2 regions of the Nocardia sp. A7 genome follow, and region 1 is predicted to be linked to the other one. Evidence: riboswitches for the same ligand, from Rfam matches in the RefSeq annotation. Region 1 holds a riboswitch; the other holds the start of a gene.
What was found. A riboswitch is a leader RNA that binds a small molecule or an ion and turns the genes downstream of it on or off. The one in region 1 is predicted to bind thiamine pyrophosphate.
Positions count from the first base shown of each region.

Region 2: another riboswitch for thiamine pyrophosphate. It lies ahead of ACLJPD_RS11855 (TenA family protein); the one in region 1 lies ahead of thiC (phosphomethylpyrimidine synthase ThiC).

Region 1 covers NZ_JAJPWE010000001.1:1,722,053-1,729,476, forward strand. Annotated here, with positions in the region: gene fahA (fumarylacetoacetase) at 1-850, shown strand, start outside; gene ACLJPD_RS07765 (MMPL family transporter) at 976-3,234, shown strand; TPP riboswitch at 3,309-3,429, shown strand; gene thiC (phosphomethylpyrimidine synthase ThiC) at 3,426-5,066, shown strand; gene ACLJPD_RS07775 (thioesterase family protein) at 5,130-5,921, shown strand; gene ACLJPD_RS07780 (SRPBCC family protein) at 5,918-6,424, opposite strand; gene ACLJPD_RS07785 (ArsR/SmtB family transcription factor) at 6,440-6,769, opposite strand; gene ACLJPD_RS07790 (SRPBCC domain-containing protein) at 6,759-7,193, opposite strand; gene ACLJPD_RS07795 (MFS transporter) at 7,264-7,424, opposite strand, start outside.
Region 2 covers NZ_JAJPWE010000002.1:86,844-94,267, reverse strand. Annotated here, with positions in the region: gene ACLJPD_RS11875 (MMPL family transporter) at 1-1,181, opposite strand, end outside; gene ACLJPD_RS11870 (MarR family winged helix-turn-helix transcriptional regulator) at 1,278-1,784, shown strand; gene ACLJPD_RS11865 (GlsB/YeaQ/YmgE family stress response membrane protein) at 1,952-2,236, shown strand; partial or broken gene ACLJPD_RS11860 (FAD-dependent monooxygenase) at 2,406-2,742, shown strand; TPP riboswitch at 3,168-3,264, shown strand; gene ACLJPD_RS11855 (TenA family protein) at 3,255-3,962, shown strand; gene ACLJPD_RS11850 (ABC transporter substrate-binding protein) at 3,959-4,981, shown strand; gene ACLJPD_RS11845 (ABC transporter permease) at 4,959-5,810, shown strand; gene ACLJPD_RS11840 (ABC transporter ATP-binding protein) at 5,803-6,609, shown strand; gene ACLJPD_RS11835 (cation:proton antiporter) at 6,623-7,424, opposite strand, start outside.

The sequences.
Region 1 (7,424 bases):
CAATCTCGGCAGACTCTTCCGTCCGGACAGTGCACCGCTGCTGCCGAATTGGCGGCATCTGCCGGTGGGTTATCACGGCCGGGCAGGCACCGTCGTCGTGTCGGATACGCCGATCATCCGGCCCCGAGGACAACGCCGAACAGGTTCCGGCACAACAGATTTCGGTCCGTCCGAGCGGCTGGATATCGAGGCCGAACTGGGCTTCGTCATCGGCACCGGGTCCGTCCTCGGCGCACCGGTCACCATCGACGAATTCACCGAGCATGTTTTCGGTGTCGCCCTGGTCAACGACTGGTCGGCGCGCGATATCCAAGCGTGGGAGTACCAACCACTCGGCCCGTTCCTCGGTAAGTCCTTCGCCACCTCGATCTCGGCCTGGATCACGCCGCTTGCCGCGCTGACCGAGGCCCGCGTACCGCTGCCGACACAGGACCCCGAACCCCTCCCGTACCTGCGCGGCGTCGGCGACTTCGGCCTCGACATCGACCTGTCCGTCGCCTGGAACGGCGAGGTCGTCGCCCGCCCGCCCTACGCACGGATGTACTGGTCCCCCGCTCAGATGTTGGCCCACCTCACCGCGAACGGCGCCTCGATCCGCCCCGGCGACCTCTACGCCTCCGGCACCATCTCCGGCCCCGAGCCGACTCAACGCGGCTCCTTCATCGAACTGTCCTGGGGTGGAACGCAACCCATCACCGTGGACGATCAGCAGCGCACATTCCTTGCCGACGGCGACGAGGTGACGATCACGGCCACCGCCCCCGGTACGGACGGGAGACCGATCGGCCTCGGGAGGGTCAGCGGACGAATCCTGCCCGCGCACGGGTCAACCACAGCGGGTCCGCGGTAGCGTCCACCCAGGGGCGGAAATGGTACTCGATCCATCTCCGCCCCGAGGCGGTATCGGGCAGATTCGGGCGCGGGATACGGTGACGGTTCGAACGTTTCCAGCAGTTCCCGACAAAAGGCCCGACGATGTTGACGAGAATCGCCCGCACCGCCGTTGCCCGACCACGGTGGGTGGTCGCGGTCGCGCTGTTACTGATGGTCCTGTGTGGCGCGATCGGCGCCACGGTGAACTCGCACATGAAATCGGGCGGATTCGTCACCGATGATCTCGATTCGGTGCAGGCCAGCCAATATCTCAGCGACCATTTCCCTGGCAGCGAGCCCAATTACATCCTGACGATCTCCACCGAGGACGTGGCCGACTCCGGTGCCGCGCGCTCGGCGGCCGACCATGCGATCGCCGTCCTCGACGCACATCCCGAGATCGTCAGCGGCGTGCAGTCGTACTGGACCGCGCGGCCCGACCTCAAACAGGCGATGCTCAGCAAGGACGGCAAGCACGCGCTGATCCTGGCCAGTATCGAGGGCGACGATGCCGAGCTGCCCGTTCGGGCGGCGATGCTGAGCGAGGAACTGCAGGTCGAGAGCGGTCCGGTCACTGTCAAGGCCGGCGGGCTGGCCGCTTCGTTCGCCGATATCAACACCCAGATCAGCAAGGATCTGATCATCGCCGAGGCGATCGCGATCCCGATCACCGGTCTGTTGCTCGCCCTGGTGTTCGGCAGTCTCATGGCCGCCGCGCTGCCGATCGCGATCGGGCTGTTCGCCATCGCGGCGTCGCTGGGCATTCTGCGCGTGCTCACCGCCCTGACCGATGTGTCGATCTTCGCGCTGAACATGACCACGGCACTCGGACTGGCGTTGGCGATCGACTACAGCCTGTTCATCGTCAGCCGGTATCGCGAGGAATTGACCGGGGGCGCCACGCCGACGGCCGCGGTGACCCGCGCGATCCAGACCGCCGGTCGCACGGTCGTGTACTCGGCACTTGTCGTCGCGCTCTCGCTGTCGGCGCTGCTGGTGTTCCCGCAGTACTTCTTCAAGTCGTTCGCCTACGCGGGCATCGCCGTGGTCGCCGCCGCCGCGGCCGCCGCGGTGATCGTGCTGCCCGCGCTGCTCATCCTGGTCGGCCACCGCATCGACGCGGGCGACCTGCGCGCACCGATGCGGCGACTGTTCCGGCTGGCTCCGCGGACGGAAAAACAACCGCGCCAGACGTTCTGGTACCGCCTCGTCGTCGCGGTGATGAAACGGCCGATGTCGATCGCGCTGGCCACCACCGCGTTCCTGCTGCTGCTCGGTTCGCCGTTCCTCGGGGTCCAGTTCGGCTACCCCGACGACCGGTCGCTGCCCACCGGCGTCGCCAGTCGCGAAGTCGGCGACATCCTGCGTACCGAGTTCGACGCCGACCTCGCCTCGAGCGCGACCATTGTGCTGCCCGAATTCCGTGGCAGCGCAGCAGAGCTCGATACCTACGCGCGCGATCTGTCCAAGGTGCCCGACGTGCCTGCCGTGCTCAGCAGCGCGGCGGTGTACCGCAACGGGATGCGGGTGGCCGCGGGCGTGCCCGAGATGACGGACGCGCAGCACGGCGCCTACCTGTCGGTCGCCACCTCACTCGACCCCTACTCCGACGCGGGCGGCACCCAACTCGACACCTTGCGCGCCGTTGCCGCCCCATCGAAAGCCCTGATCACCGGCCCGGCCGCACTCAACCAGGACTCGGTGAACGCGATCACCGGCAAACTGCCACTGGCGGGCGCGCTGATCGCGCTCACCACGCTGGTGCTGCTGTTCCTGTTCACCGGCAGCGTGGTGTTGCCGATCAAGGCACTGATCCTCAACATCCTGTCGCTGGCGGCGACGTTCGGCGCGATGGTGTGGATCTTCCAGGAAGGCCACCTGTCGGGGCTGCTCGGCTTCACCGCCACCGGCACCCTCAACCTGGCCATGCCGATCCTGATGTTCAGCCTGGCCTTCGGTGCGTCCATGGACTACGAGGTCTTCCTGCTCTCCCGGATCCGCGAGGAATGGCTGGCCGGGCCGAAGACCACCGAGGGCAATACCGAGGCCGTCGCGATGGGCGTGGCCCGCACCGGGCGCATCTTCACCGCCGCCGCCTTGCTGATGAGCATCGTGTTCCTCGGCGTCGCCACCTCCGGTGTGTCGATGATGAAGCTGTTCGGCCTCGGGTGCGCACTCGCGGTGATCAGCGACGCGACGGTCATCCGCGGCCTGCTCGCACCGGCGCTCATGCGGATGATGGGCACCTGGAACTGGTGGGCACCGAAGCCACTCGCGATGCTGCACAACAAGTTCGGGCTCGATGAAGCCGAGGACACCACCCATGACGCGCCGAAACAGCTCGACTCGGCGTCGGTGTAACGAGCCTGGCGCGCGATCCGTCCGGTCCATCCCCGGGCGGGTCGCGAACACCTGCGGGTAACGTCGGCGGGGCAATTCACACGAACGGGGGCTCGCACCAGCGGGCTGAGAGGACGGCTAGCCCAATCGGGCGTCAGGGCCGTCGACCGTATGAACCTGACCGGGTAATGCCGGCGTAGGGAGAAACAATCATGGGCTCGAGCACGTCTTCTGACGGGACGGTCGACACCGTCACCACCGGTCCGATCCGGGGCAGCGTCAAGCACTACCAGGAGGTTGACGGCCTGCGCATCCCGGTTCGCCGCATCAATCTCACCAACGGCGACCACTTCGATGTCTTCGACACCAGCGGCCCGTACACCGACGACAACGCGGTGATCGACCTCGAAACCGGCCTGCCGAAACTGCGCGACGAATGGGACAGGCCCACCGTCGAAGGCCCGCGTACTCAACTGCACTGGGCTCGCCAGGGCATCATCACCCCCGAGATGCGATTCATCGCCGCCCGCGAGGGTGTCTCGCCCGAGCTGGTGCGCGACGAGGTCGCGCTCGGTCGTGCGGTGATTCCGGCCAACCACCACCACCCGGAGCTCGAGCCGACCATCATCGGCAAGAAGTTCCTGGTCAAGATCAATGCCAATATCGGCAACTCGGCGGTGTCGTCGTCGATCGCCGAAGAGGTCGAGAAGATGGTGTGGGCGGCCCGCTGGGGTGCCGACACCATCATGGACCTGTCCACCGGCAAGAACATCCACGAGACCCGTGAGTGGATTCTGCGCAATTCGCCGGTCCCGATCGGCACCGTCCCGATCTACCAGGCGCTCGAGAAGGTGAACGGTGATCCCACCCAGCTCACCTGGGAGATGTACCGCGACACCGTGATCGAGCAGTGCGAGCAGGGTGTCGACTACATGACCGTGCACGCGGGCGTGCTGCTGCGCTATATCCCGCTCACCGCCAAGCGCGTCACCGGCATCGTCTCGCGCGGCGGATCCATCATGGCCGCTTGGTGTTTGGCGCATCACCAGGAATCGTTCCTGTACACGCACTTCCGGGAACTGTGCGAGATTCTCGCGAAGTACGACGTGACCTTCTCCCTCGGCGACGGCCTGCGTCCCGGGTCCATCGCCGACGCCAACGACGAGGCCCAGTTCGCCGAACTCCGAACCCTGGGCGAGCTCACCAAGATCGCGAAATCCTATGGCGTGCAGGTGATGATCGAAGGCCCCGGTCACGTGCCGATGCACAAGATCGTCGAGAACGTGCGTCTCGAGGAAGAGCTGTGCGACGAGGCGCCGTTCTACACCCTCGGGCCGTTGGCCACCGATATCGCGCCCGCCTACGACCACATCACCTCGGCCATCGGCGCCGCGATCATCGCCAAGGCGGGCACCGCGATGCTCTGCTACGTCACCCCCAAGGAGCACCTCGGCTTGCCCAACCGCGACGACGTCAAGGTCGGCGTGATCACCTACAAGATCGCCGCCCACGCCGCCGACCTCGCCAAGGGACACCCGCACGCCCAGGACCGCGACAACGAATTGTCCAAGGCCCGTTTCGAATTCCGCTGGCACGACCAGTTCGCGCTCTCGCTCGACCCGGACACGGCCCGCGAGTACCACGACGAAACCATGCCCGCCGAACCCGCCAAGACCGCCCACTTCTGCTCGATGTGCGGTCCGAAGTTCTGCTCGATGCGCATCTCCGCCGATGTCCGCGAGTACGCGGAGAAACAGGGCCTGACCGATGTGGCCGCCATCGAGGCCGGCATGGCGGCGAAGTCCGCCGAGTTCGCCGACCAGGGCAACAAGGTATATCTGCCGGTCGTCTGACCCGGTGCTGCCCGCCCGGGCCGACCGGGCGGGCAGCGAGCAGGTCGGGGTAACGTCGGCGAGGTGTCCGATGCCTTCTATCTCACCGACCCCGCCGACCCGAATCGGTACATCTCGACCGAGCTGACGCGCGGCCCGTGGTCGCCGGACGCCCAACACGCGGGACCGCCCTCGGCGCTGCTCGGGCACGTGATCGAGCGGTGCGAGCCGCGGCCGGGATTTCAGGTCGGGCGGGTCGCCGTCGAGATTCTGGGGCCGGTGCCGCTGGCTCCGCTGACCGCGCGGGCGAAGGTGGTGCGGTCAGGGCGCAGTGTCGAACTGGTCGAGGCGACGTTGTCGTCGGAGCGTGGGCCGGTGATGCAGGCCACGGCGTGGCGGCTCAAGCTGGCCGAGCCCGCGCTCGACCTGCCAACGGAGTTCCTGCCCACCGGTAATCGGCCGCTGCCCACCGCGTCGGAGCCGTCGTCGTTCCCGACCGATCACGAGATCGGATTCCACACCGGCATCGAATATCGCTTCGCTACCGGGTCTTTCGGTGAGCCGGGTCCCGCGGTCTGCTGGATTCGGTTGAAGTATCCGATCGTGGCAGGCACCACCCCGAGCCCGCTCGAGCGCGCACTCGCCGCCGCTGATTCCGGCAACGGTGTGAGTGCCGTCCTAGATTGGTCGAAATACCTGTTCATCAATACCGACCTGACTGTCACCCTGCACCGACAGCCGGTCGGCGAATGGGTGTGCCTGGACGCGGTCACCCATCCGCAACCGCACGGCATCGGCCTCGCCGAATCGGCGCTCTTCGACGAGACCGGGCCACTGGGCCGCAGCACCCAGACGCTGCTGCTGGCACCGCGCTAGGGACGCGGCTTCACCAGGTCGGTGTTGCCGTGCTTGAGCAGTTCGGAATCGAAGGTGCTGTCGGTGCGGAACGGGTCACCGGTGCCGGTGGTGATCAGATCGTGCAGGCTCTTGGTGATGTAGCCGCCCCAGGCATTGGCGCACACCTCGTAGCATTCGTCGGCCGGGCGCAAACCCACATGGGTGAAACGGATTTCGGTGCCACCGTCGCGTTCGACGATGTCGAAAACCACGTCGGTGTCCTCCCATTCGGCGGTGTCTTCGATGAAGGAGATGTGGCTGTCGGTGACGTGCCAGACCAGACGCTTGCCGGGGATCGACTCGGTGGTGGTCATCGTGCAGCGATGCGCGCCAGGGACCTCGAAGCGGTAGCTGTCGCCCACGGTGCCCGTGGTGCCTTCGATCGTTTCGTTCCACCAGCCGCGAACATTGTTGATCGCCGCGAACGCCTCCGCGGGCGTGGCGTCGACGTTGGTGGTCGCGGTGAAGTTGTTGTCGCTCATTGCTTTTCCTTCGGTTCAGCCATCCAGATGTCTTCGGAGGGCGTCGAATGGACCGTCCCAGTCGCGGGCCATGGCGGCCAGGAACTGCTGGGCCACTTGCATGGGGGCGGAGTCGAGGCGGTAGCGCACTCTGCGCCGCTCCCCCGGTTCCGCGATCACCAGACCCGCATCTGACAGCAGGACAAGGTGTTTCGCGATCGCCTGTCGGGTGATGGGCAGGCGATCGGCGAGGTCTGTCGCGGTGGCGGGCCCGTCGGCGGCGAGGGCGGCCAGCACCGCTCGCCTGCTCGGATCAGCCAGCGCGACGAAGACCCGTTCGGCTGTAGCCTCTAACTCAGGCCGCATCGAGGTACTCGACCAGCTCACCCAGTTCGCTCTTCCAGCCACCGATATTGCCCTCGAACGCCTCCTTGTAGGCGTCTTCGGACAGCTGCGCGAAACCGGTCTCGACCACGGTCAGCCGCGTCCCAGCGCCGACCGGCTCGAGCGTGAACTCCACATAGGTGCGTCGCGGATCCTCGTCGGGCAGCCCGTTGATCGGCCAGGTATAGCCGAACACCGTCGGCTCTTCGACCCGCTCCACCCGCATATTCGCGACTTGCTCGCCCTCGTTCCACGTCATCCGCGCCGCGCCCCCGGGCCGCAGATCGATAGTGGCGGCATTTCCGAACCAACTCCCGAGCCCCTCGGCCGTCGTCAGCGCCGCCCACACCTTCTCCGGCGGGTGCGCGAGCTCGACAGTCCGCACGATCTGATCAGGGAATCCCATGACGCCTCCTCTATTTTGCAACCGATTGGTTGCCATTCAGAGTATTGCAACCTTCGGGTTGCGTCAAGGATCAATGGCCGCCGGTGACGCGGAACCCCCTGGGGACCAGCCAGACCGTTCCGACGGCCACCACCGCGACCACCACGGCCGAGATGTAGGACGTGGTGGTGAGCGCGACATCGAAGGCGTGGCTCGAGGACACCAGAACCAGCGCGACCACCGGATAGGTGG
Region 2 (7,424 bases), on a different contig from region 1:
TGCGACAGCCCGATGTCGGTGGTCGCGAGCCCGGTCGCGAAGACGATCAGAACCGCCGCGGCCGCCCCGGCGACGACGGCCGGGCGCCGAACCACCCGCTTCGCGACGACTGACCAGACACCCTGCTCGGCCGCGTCGCGACCGTCCGCCTTCGGCACGAACGGCCAGAAGATCCGCCGCCCGCACAGCGCCAACGCGGGCGGCAACGCGGCGAGCACGAAGATCAACGCGACCACGAGCCCTGCCGCGGCGAACGCGCCGAGGCTGCGGGTGTTGGGCAGCGCCGCGAGCAACAGCGTCAGCAGAGCCAGGACAACGGTGACATTGCTGGCGACGATGGCGGGCGCGGCATGACGCACCGCGGCGCGCAACGCCACCCGATGGTCGGTGTGGCGATGCAGTTCGTCGCGGTACCGCGACACCAACAGCAGCGCGTAATTCGTCCCCGCCCCGAAAACCAGAACGCTGGTGATACCCGAGGTCGAACCGTCGAAGGAGAGCCCGGTGAGCTCGGCCAACAACGTACCGACGCTGGAGGCCACGCGGTCGGCGAGACCGACCACCGTCAACGGAACCAGCCACAACACCGGCGAGCGATAGGTGACGATGAGCAAGACCATCACCACGATCGCGGTGACGATCAGCAGCAGCGCGTTCGCGCCGGAGAAGGAGTCGGCGATGTCGGCGCCGAAAGCCGGTCCGCCGGTGATCTGCACCCGCAGCGTATCGGGGAGATCGGTGGCGACGGCGGTGCGCAGTTCGCCGATCCGGTCGGTGAGCGCGAAGCCGTTGAGCTGGTCGGACACCGGAATCTGGGCGAGCGCGGCCTGCCCGTCGGGAGCGACGATCACCCTGGCGTCGTCGGTCGAGGACTCCCCCGCGCGGGGGAGCGCCGCGTCCAGTGCAGCGAGATCGGCTGGTGTCAGTGTGCCGCCGTCGGCACGCGTCGCCACCATGATCGCCGTGGCGGTTCCCGCATCGGGAAACCGTGCGGCGGCTTCGGCCGCCAAGGCGGATTCCGCCGATCGCGGCAACGACACCGGAGCCTGGCCCGCGCTGTCGTTGCTCCCCGCCAGTGCCATCACGGCCATGGCGGCCGCGACGACGACGAGCAGTACGGCCCACGATCGCCGTCCGGTGACCAGCCCGGCGAACCGGTCCCAGATGTTTCCGTCGCTCATTCGCATCACGCCGAAAGTATTTCAGAAACTTAACTAATAGGCAATCGCGACGGTTGCGGCAGCTAAGCTCCTCGAACAGAGAAGAGGAGGTCGCGCATGGGTGACGACATCAACCCTGCCACCGACCGGGCGGGGCTGGAGACCGATATCTCCCGGGACATCCGCGCCCTGACCGCGGTCTCCGAACAGATCGGTCACGGCTTCGCGCGCTCGAACGACCTGCGCCCGAACGACTTCCGTGCCCTGATGCACGTCGCGACGGCCGACGCCGAGGGCGCACCGCTGAGCGCGGGCCAGCTGAGCAAGTTGATGGGTGTCTCCGCGCCCGCCGTCACCTACCTGGTCGAGCGCATGATCGAAGCCGGACACCTCCAACGCGTACCCGACCCGACGGATCGTCGGCGAGTCCATCTGAGCTATACCGACCAGGGCATGTTCGTCGCGTCCGGATTTTTCGGCCCCCTCGGTGCGCGCACCCGGGCCGCCCTGGCCGCCCTCCCCGATGCCGACCTGGCCGCGGCCCACCGCGTACTCGTCGGCGTCACGGCCGCACTACGCGAGTTCTTCGCCGAGCTACCGGAGCCGGGGCAGGCTCCCGAATAACTGGCGACGGCACCGCCCCGAGGCGTGGAAGTGTGATCTGACGTCGGCGCGGACACGCTTCGGCAACGCCGAGGACACGACACCTGGTTCTCCGGGCGAATGGGAGAAATGATCGAACACAGCCGGTGTCACTCCCCGGCCAACGGCACTACGTGGAGGTTCGTGCGATGTGGAACGCGATTGTTCAGATCTGTGGATTCTTGATCATCGGCGCGGTGGTCGGTGTCCTCGCCAGGATGCTGAAACCGGGCAAGGAGAACATGAGCATGGGCATGACCCTGGTGCTCGGCATGGCCGCGGCCCTGATCGCCGGCGTGATCGCCAGCCTCATCGGCGTCGGCTCCATCACCGAACTCAACTTCTGGGGCTTCGTGCTCGCGGTGATCGCCGCGGTGGTGCTGCTGTTCGCGGTCGAGTCGATGGGCGCCCGTAAACACCCACCTGTCGCCTGAGCCGGAGAGCGAGTCGGTTCCGTCCAGCGCCCGATGCGGGCGATGGTCGATGCGGTGGGCACACGCGGAAGGGTCGCCCTCGGCACCGCGCCGCACGATGAGGCGGGGGCTTCCAGGGTCAGGTGATATCGCATGTTCGATACCGATGTGCTGATCGTCGGCGCAGGTCCAGTACGCGACCGAGCGGATCCTGCGCCGACACCTGGAGTCGCTGGGTACGCGTGTCGAGCGCGGGGTCCGGCTCGTCGGGTTCACCCAGGACGAGGACGGCGTCGATGCCGTGCTCGCCGGACCCGAGGGCGAGCACACGGGTGCGGGCGCGGTATCTGGTGGGCTGCGACGGCGCGCACAGCACCGTCCGCAAGACGCTGGGACTGACGTTCGAGGGTGCGGCTTTCGCCGAGCAGCACCCGCCCACGGGTGCCCAGGGCATGAACACCGGTATCCAGGACGCCCAAAACCTCGCGTGGAGGCTCGCGCTGGCTGTCGCGGAGGTCGCCGCGCCGTCGTTTTACATCGACAACACGTGTGACACCGCCACTCTCACCGAGCTGGAACGCCACGTCGAGCTGCTGCGGAAACTGACCGACGACTACCTCGACACCTACCTCGTCGCGAGCCCGACGGCCACCCTCGGCTCGACGATCCTCCCGGTCATCCGCGACAGCGGCGGCGACTTCGCCCGGCGATATCGCTGCGCGGCCGGTGCGGCCTACATCGTCCGCCCCGACGGTTACCTCGGCTACGCCGCCTCGCCCGCCTCCTCGGACGACCTCGTCCGTCATGTCGAGTCGACCTTCGCCCCGGCACCCGAGAGCATCCTGGGGATCGCCTGATCCCGCGCTCGCGCCGAACAGCTACCACCGTGACCGGCGTTACCCGAGGAACCGGGTGTGGCCCGCGTGTCGGTGGTCGCTGCTAGTGTCGGTCGAGTTCTGACACGGGGTGTCTCGCGACCGCGAGGCTGAGAACAGACCCGATGAACCTGTTCAGGTAATGCTGACGAAGGGATGTCACGGTGTTGCACGTCCACACCACGAATACAGGCCTGTTCACCGATCGCCTCTGGGACCGGACCAAAGTCCTGCGCAGTGCGATCGACGACCTGGAATTCCTGCGCCACCTCGGTGCGGGCACTTTGCCGCTCGAGGTGTTCCGCACCTACATCGAGCAGGATTCGCTCTATCTCACCGGGTATGCGAAGGCGCTGGCGATGCTCGCCGCCAAGTCGCCGGACCCGCGGACCGCGGCCTTCTGGGCGACCTCGTCCGCGAATGCCGCCGCTGTCGAGTCGGCCATGCACGATCAGCTGCTCACCGGTGGCGCGCTGCCCCCGCGGCAGGGCGAGCCGGAGCATTCGCAGACCTGCCTGGCCTACGTCTCCTATCTGATCGCCGCCGCCGCGACCGAGTCCTACGCCGTCGCCGCGGCGGCCGCGCTGCCCTGTTTCTGGATCTATGCCGAAGTGGGCCGCGACCTGGCCGAGAGCGCCGCCAAGGTGATCGCCGCCGACCCCGCCCACCCGTACGCCCAGTGGGTCACCACCTACGGCGCGGCGGAGTTCCAGCAGTCCGCGGCCACGGCTCGAGCCCTTGTCGATGCCGCTGCCGAGTCGGCGAGCGAGCAGGAGCGGGCGGCGATGGAGCAGGCATTCATCCTCGCCGTGCGCTACGAGTTGATGTTCTGGGACACCGCCCTGCATCCGCAGCCCTGGCCTGCCGCATGAGCGGGCGTCTTCGCCGCGCGCTCGCGGTCCTGGCCACCACCGTCGCCACGCTGTCGCTGGTCACCGCCTGCGGTTCGGGCGGCGACTCCGATCACACCATCCGGTTCGCACTTGACTGGACGCCGAATACCAACCACACCGGGCTCTACGTCGCGTTGCAGCGCGGCTACTTCGCCGACGCCGGTCTGGATGTGCAGGTTCTGCCGTACAACAACACCTCGGTCGACACGATGATCGATGCCGGAAACGCGGAATTCGGGATCAGTACCCACAATTCGTCGACCTTCGCCCGCGCGTCGGGTGCGCGGGTCAAGTCGGTACTCGCCCCGCTACAGCACTGGGCCACGGGCATCGGGGTGCGTGCCGACCGCGCCGATCTCGCGAGGCCGAAGGACCTCGACGGCAAGACCTACGCCGGTTTCGGCGATCCGGGCGAGCGGGAAGCACTACAGCAGGTCATCCGCAACGACGGTGGCACCGGCGATTTCACCTCGGTGATGCTGGGTTCGTCGGCGTACGAAGCGGTCTACTCCGGCAAGGCGGACTTCACCGTCTCGTATCTGGCGTGGGAAGGGATCGAGGCGCAACACCACGGCACCCCGATGCGGTACTTCCGCTACACCGACTTCGGTTTCCCTGACTCCTACGCGATCGTGATCGACGCCAACGAGGGCTGGCTGGCCGAGAACCCGGACCGCGCCGCGAAATTCGTGCAGGCGCTGCAACGCGGCTACCAGTTCGCCGCGGACAATCCGGACGCGGCGGCCCAGGATCTCCTCGACGCCAATCCGGGCGCGTTCAACGACGAGGCGCTGGTCTTCGAGAGCCAGCGCATGCTGGCCGACCAGTTCATGAAGGACGCCGGGGGCAAGGTGGGCACCCAGACGGTGGAGCAGTGGTCGGCGAATTCCAGCTTCCTGTACCGGGGTGGTCTGCTGACCGGCCCCGACGGGAAGCCGCTGACCACCGAACCCGACTGGTCGACATATTTCACCGATGAGTACCTCGCCAACCCGTGAGCTGTCCGTAGCCGCGTCACCGCTGGTCCCCACCGGTGACGACGGCGGGACGGCTGGCTGGGCGGGAATCCGGTGGGCGGTGCCGCCTTTCGTCACGGTGGCGGCGCTCGTCGCGATCTGGCAGGTCTATGTCACGAGCAGTGGTGTCCGTCCGCAGGTGCTGCCGTCACCGCTGCGGGTCGTCCAGCAGGGTTGGGCGCACCGCGACGAGATCGGTTCGCATGCGGCCGCCACCCTGCAGGTGACACTGGTCGGGTTCGCGGTGTCGCTGAGTCTGGCGTGGGTGCTGGCGGTGGTCGTCGACTTCTCGCCGTGGCTGCGGCGTGCGTTGGTGCCGCTGTTCGTCGCGTCGCAGACCGTGCCGATCGTCGCGATCGCACCGTTGATGATCATCTGGTTCGGGTTCGGGCTGCTGCCGAAGATCTTGGTGGTCGCGCTGGTCACCTTCTTCCCGATGGCCATCGGCCTGATCGAGGGATTCGCCGCGGCCGACCGTGACGCGGGCGCGCTGCTGCGCAGCATGGGCGCCTCCCGGCTGCAGGTGTTCCGTTATGTGCGATTGCCGTCCGCGCTGCCGCGGTTCTTCACGGCGCTGCGGATCGGCATCACCTACGCGGTTGTCGGCGCGGTGTTCGCCGAGTACGTCGGCGCGAGCGTCGGTCTCGGCATCTATATGAGCCTGCAGAAGAATTCGTTCCGCACCGACCTGGTGTTGGCCGCGGTGCTGGTCACGGCACTGCTGAGCATCACCCTCTACCTGTCGACGTTCGCGATCGAACGCCTCGTCGCGCCCTGGTCGCGAGCAGAGAGCAGGAGCCGACATGACTGACGCCGGGGGCGACCGCATCGTCGTCGACCAGCTCACCAAGTCGTTTCCGCAGCCCGGTCGGGGCAGCCCTGATCTCGCGGTGCTCGGCGGGGTTTCGTTCACGGTCCGATCGGGTGAGTTCGTCACCGTCATCGGGCCGAGTGGTTGCGGCAAGAGCACCGTGTTCAACATGCTGGCAGGACTCGACTCCCCCGACTCCGGCAGCGTCGGCTTCCGCGCTACCGACGGTGAGGACACCGCATCGCACTGCGCCTACATGCCGCAGAAGGACCTGCTGTTCCCCTGGCGAACCGTCCTCGACAACACCATCCTCGGTTTGCGCGTGCAGGGAGTCCCGAAAACCGAGGCCCGGCGCCGCGCGCGCGAACTGTTCCCGGTGTTCGGCCTGTCCGGTTTCGAGGACGCCCGACCGTCCCAACTGTCGGGCGGGATGCGACAGCGGGCCGCCCTGCTGCGGACCGTGGTCCAGGAGCGCGAACTGCTGCTGCTCGACGAACCCTTCGGCGCGCTCGACTCACTGACCCGTACCGAGATGCAGTCGTGGTTGCAGGAGGTCTGGCAGCGCTACCGCTGGATGGTGCTGATGATCACCCATGATGTCCGTGAGGCGGTGTATCTGTCGGACCGCGTGCTCGTCCTGTCGGCGCGCCCGGCCACCGTCCGCCACGAACTGCGCATCGACCTGCCGAGGCCGCGCGAGTTGTCCACGATCACCGCCCCCGAATTCGTCGCGCTGGAAGAGGAACTCCTCGCGATCCTGCACGAGGAGTCGCGTCGGGCCTTCACCGAACAGCGGTAGGTGTGGTCCACGTTCAGGAAGGCTGGATCCGACCGGTTCGACGCCCGCCTGCCCGTGCGTTCTCCAGGTATTGCATCACCCAGCCCGCGCTGACGCCGTGCACGATCACGGACAGCACGATCGTGAACGCCACGATCGCCCATAACGCACCGGCCTCCGCGCTGAGGTCTGCCTGGGTCAGCCCGTACGCGAGGTAGTAGATCGAACCGATTCCACGGACACCGAACAAGGCCGTGATAACGCGCTCCTTGGGCTCCATCACGTCATATCGCAGCAGCGCGAGCCACCCCGCGACAGGCCGAACGACGAAGACCAGGAGCACGCCGACCGCGACTCCCTGCCAGGAAAGAGCGGCCAGCAGACCCGTGGTGAGGGCCGCACCGAGCAGCAGTAGAACGACCAGGGTGAGGACATGTTCGAGCTGTTCGACCAGCGTGTGCATCTGTTCGTGGTATTCGCTGTCGCGCTCGATACGGCGCACAGCGATCGCGCACACGAACACGGCGAGAAATCCGTAGCCGCCGACGAGTTCGGTGAGCCCGTACACCGCGAACACCGCGGCCAAGGCGACGATCGGTTCCCCGCGGTCGGCAAGTCGTGCGTCCTTGATCGGGAATCGGAACAAGCCACGACCGAGCACGTTCCCGACGATCCCGCCGATGAGGATGCCGACCGCGATCTTGCCGACGAGTTCCCAGGCGAACCAACCGACGAACCAGGTCTGGACCGAACCTTTGGTCGCGAGAAAGATCGCCAGATAGACGAACGGGAAGGCCAGGGCGTCGTTGAGGCCCGCTTCCGACGTGAGGGCGAAA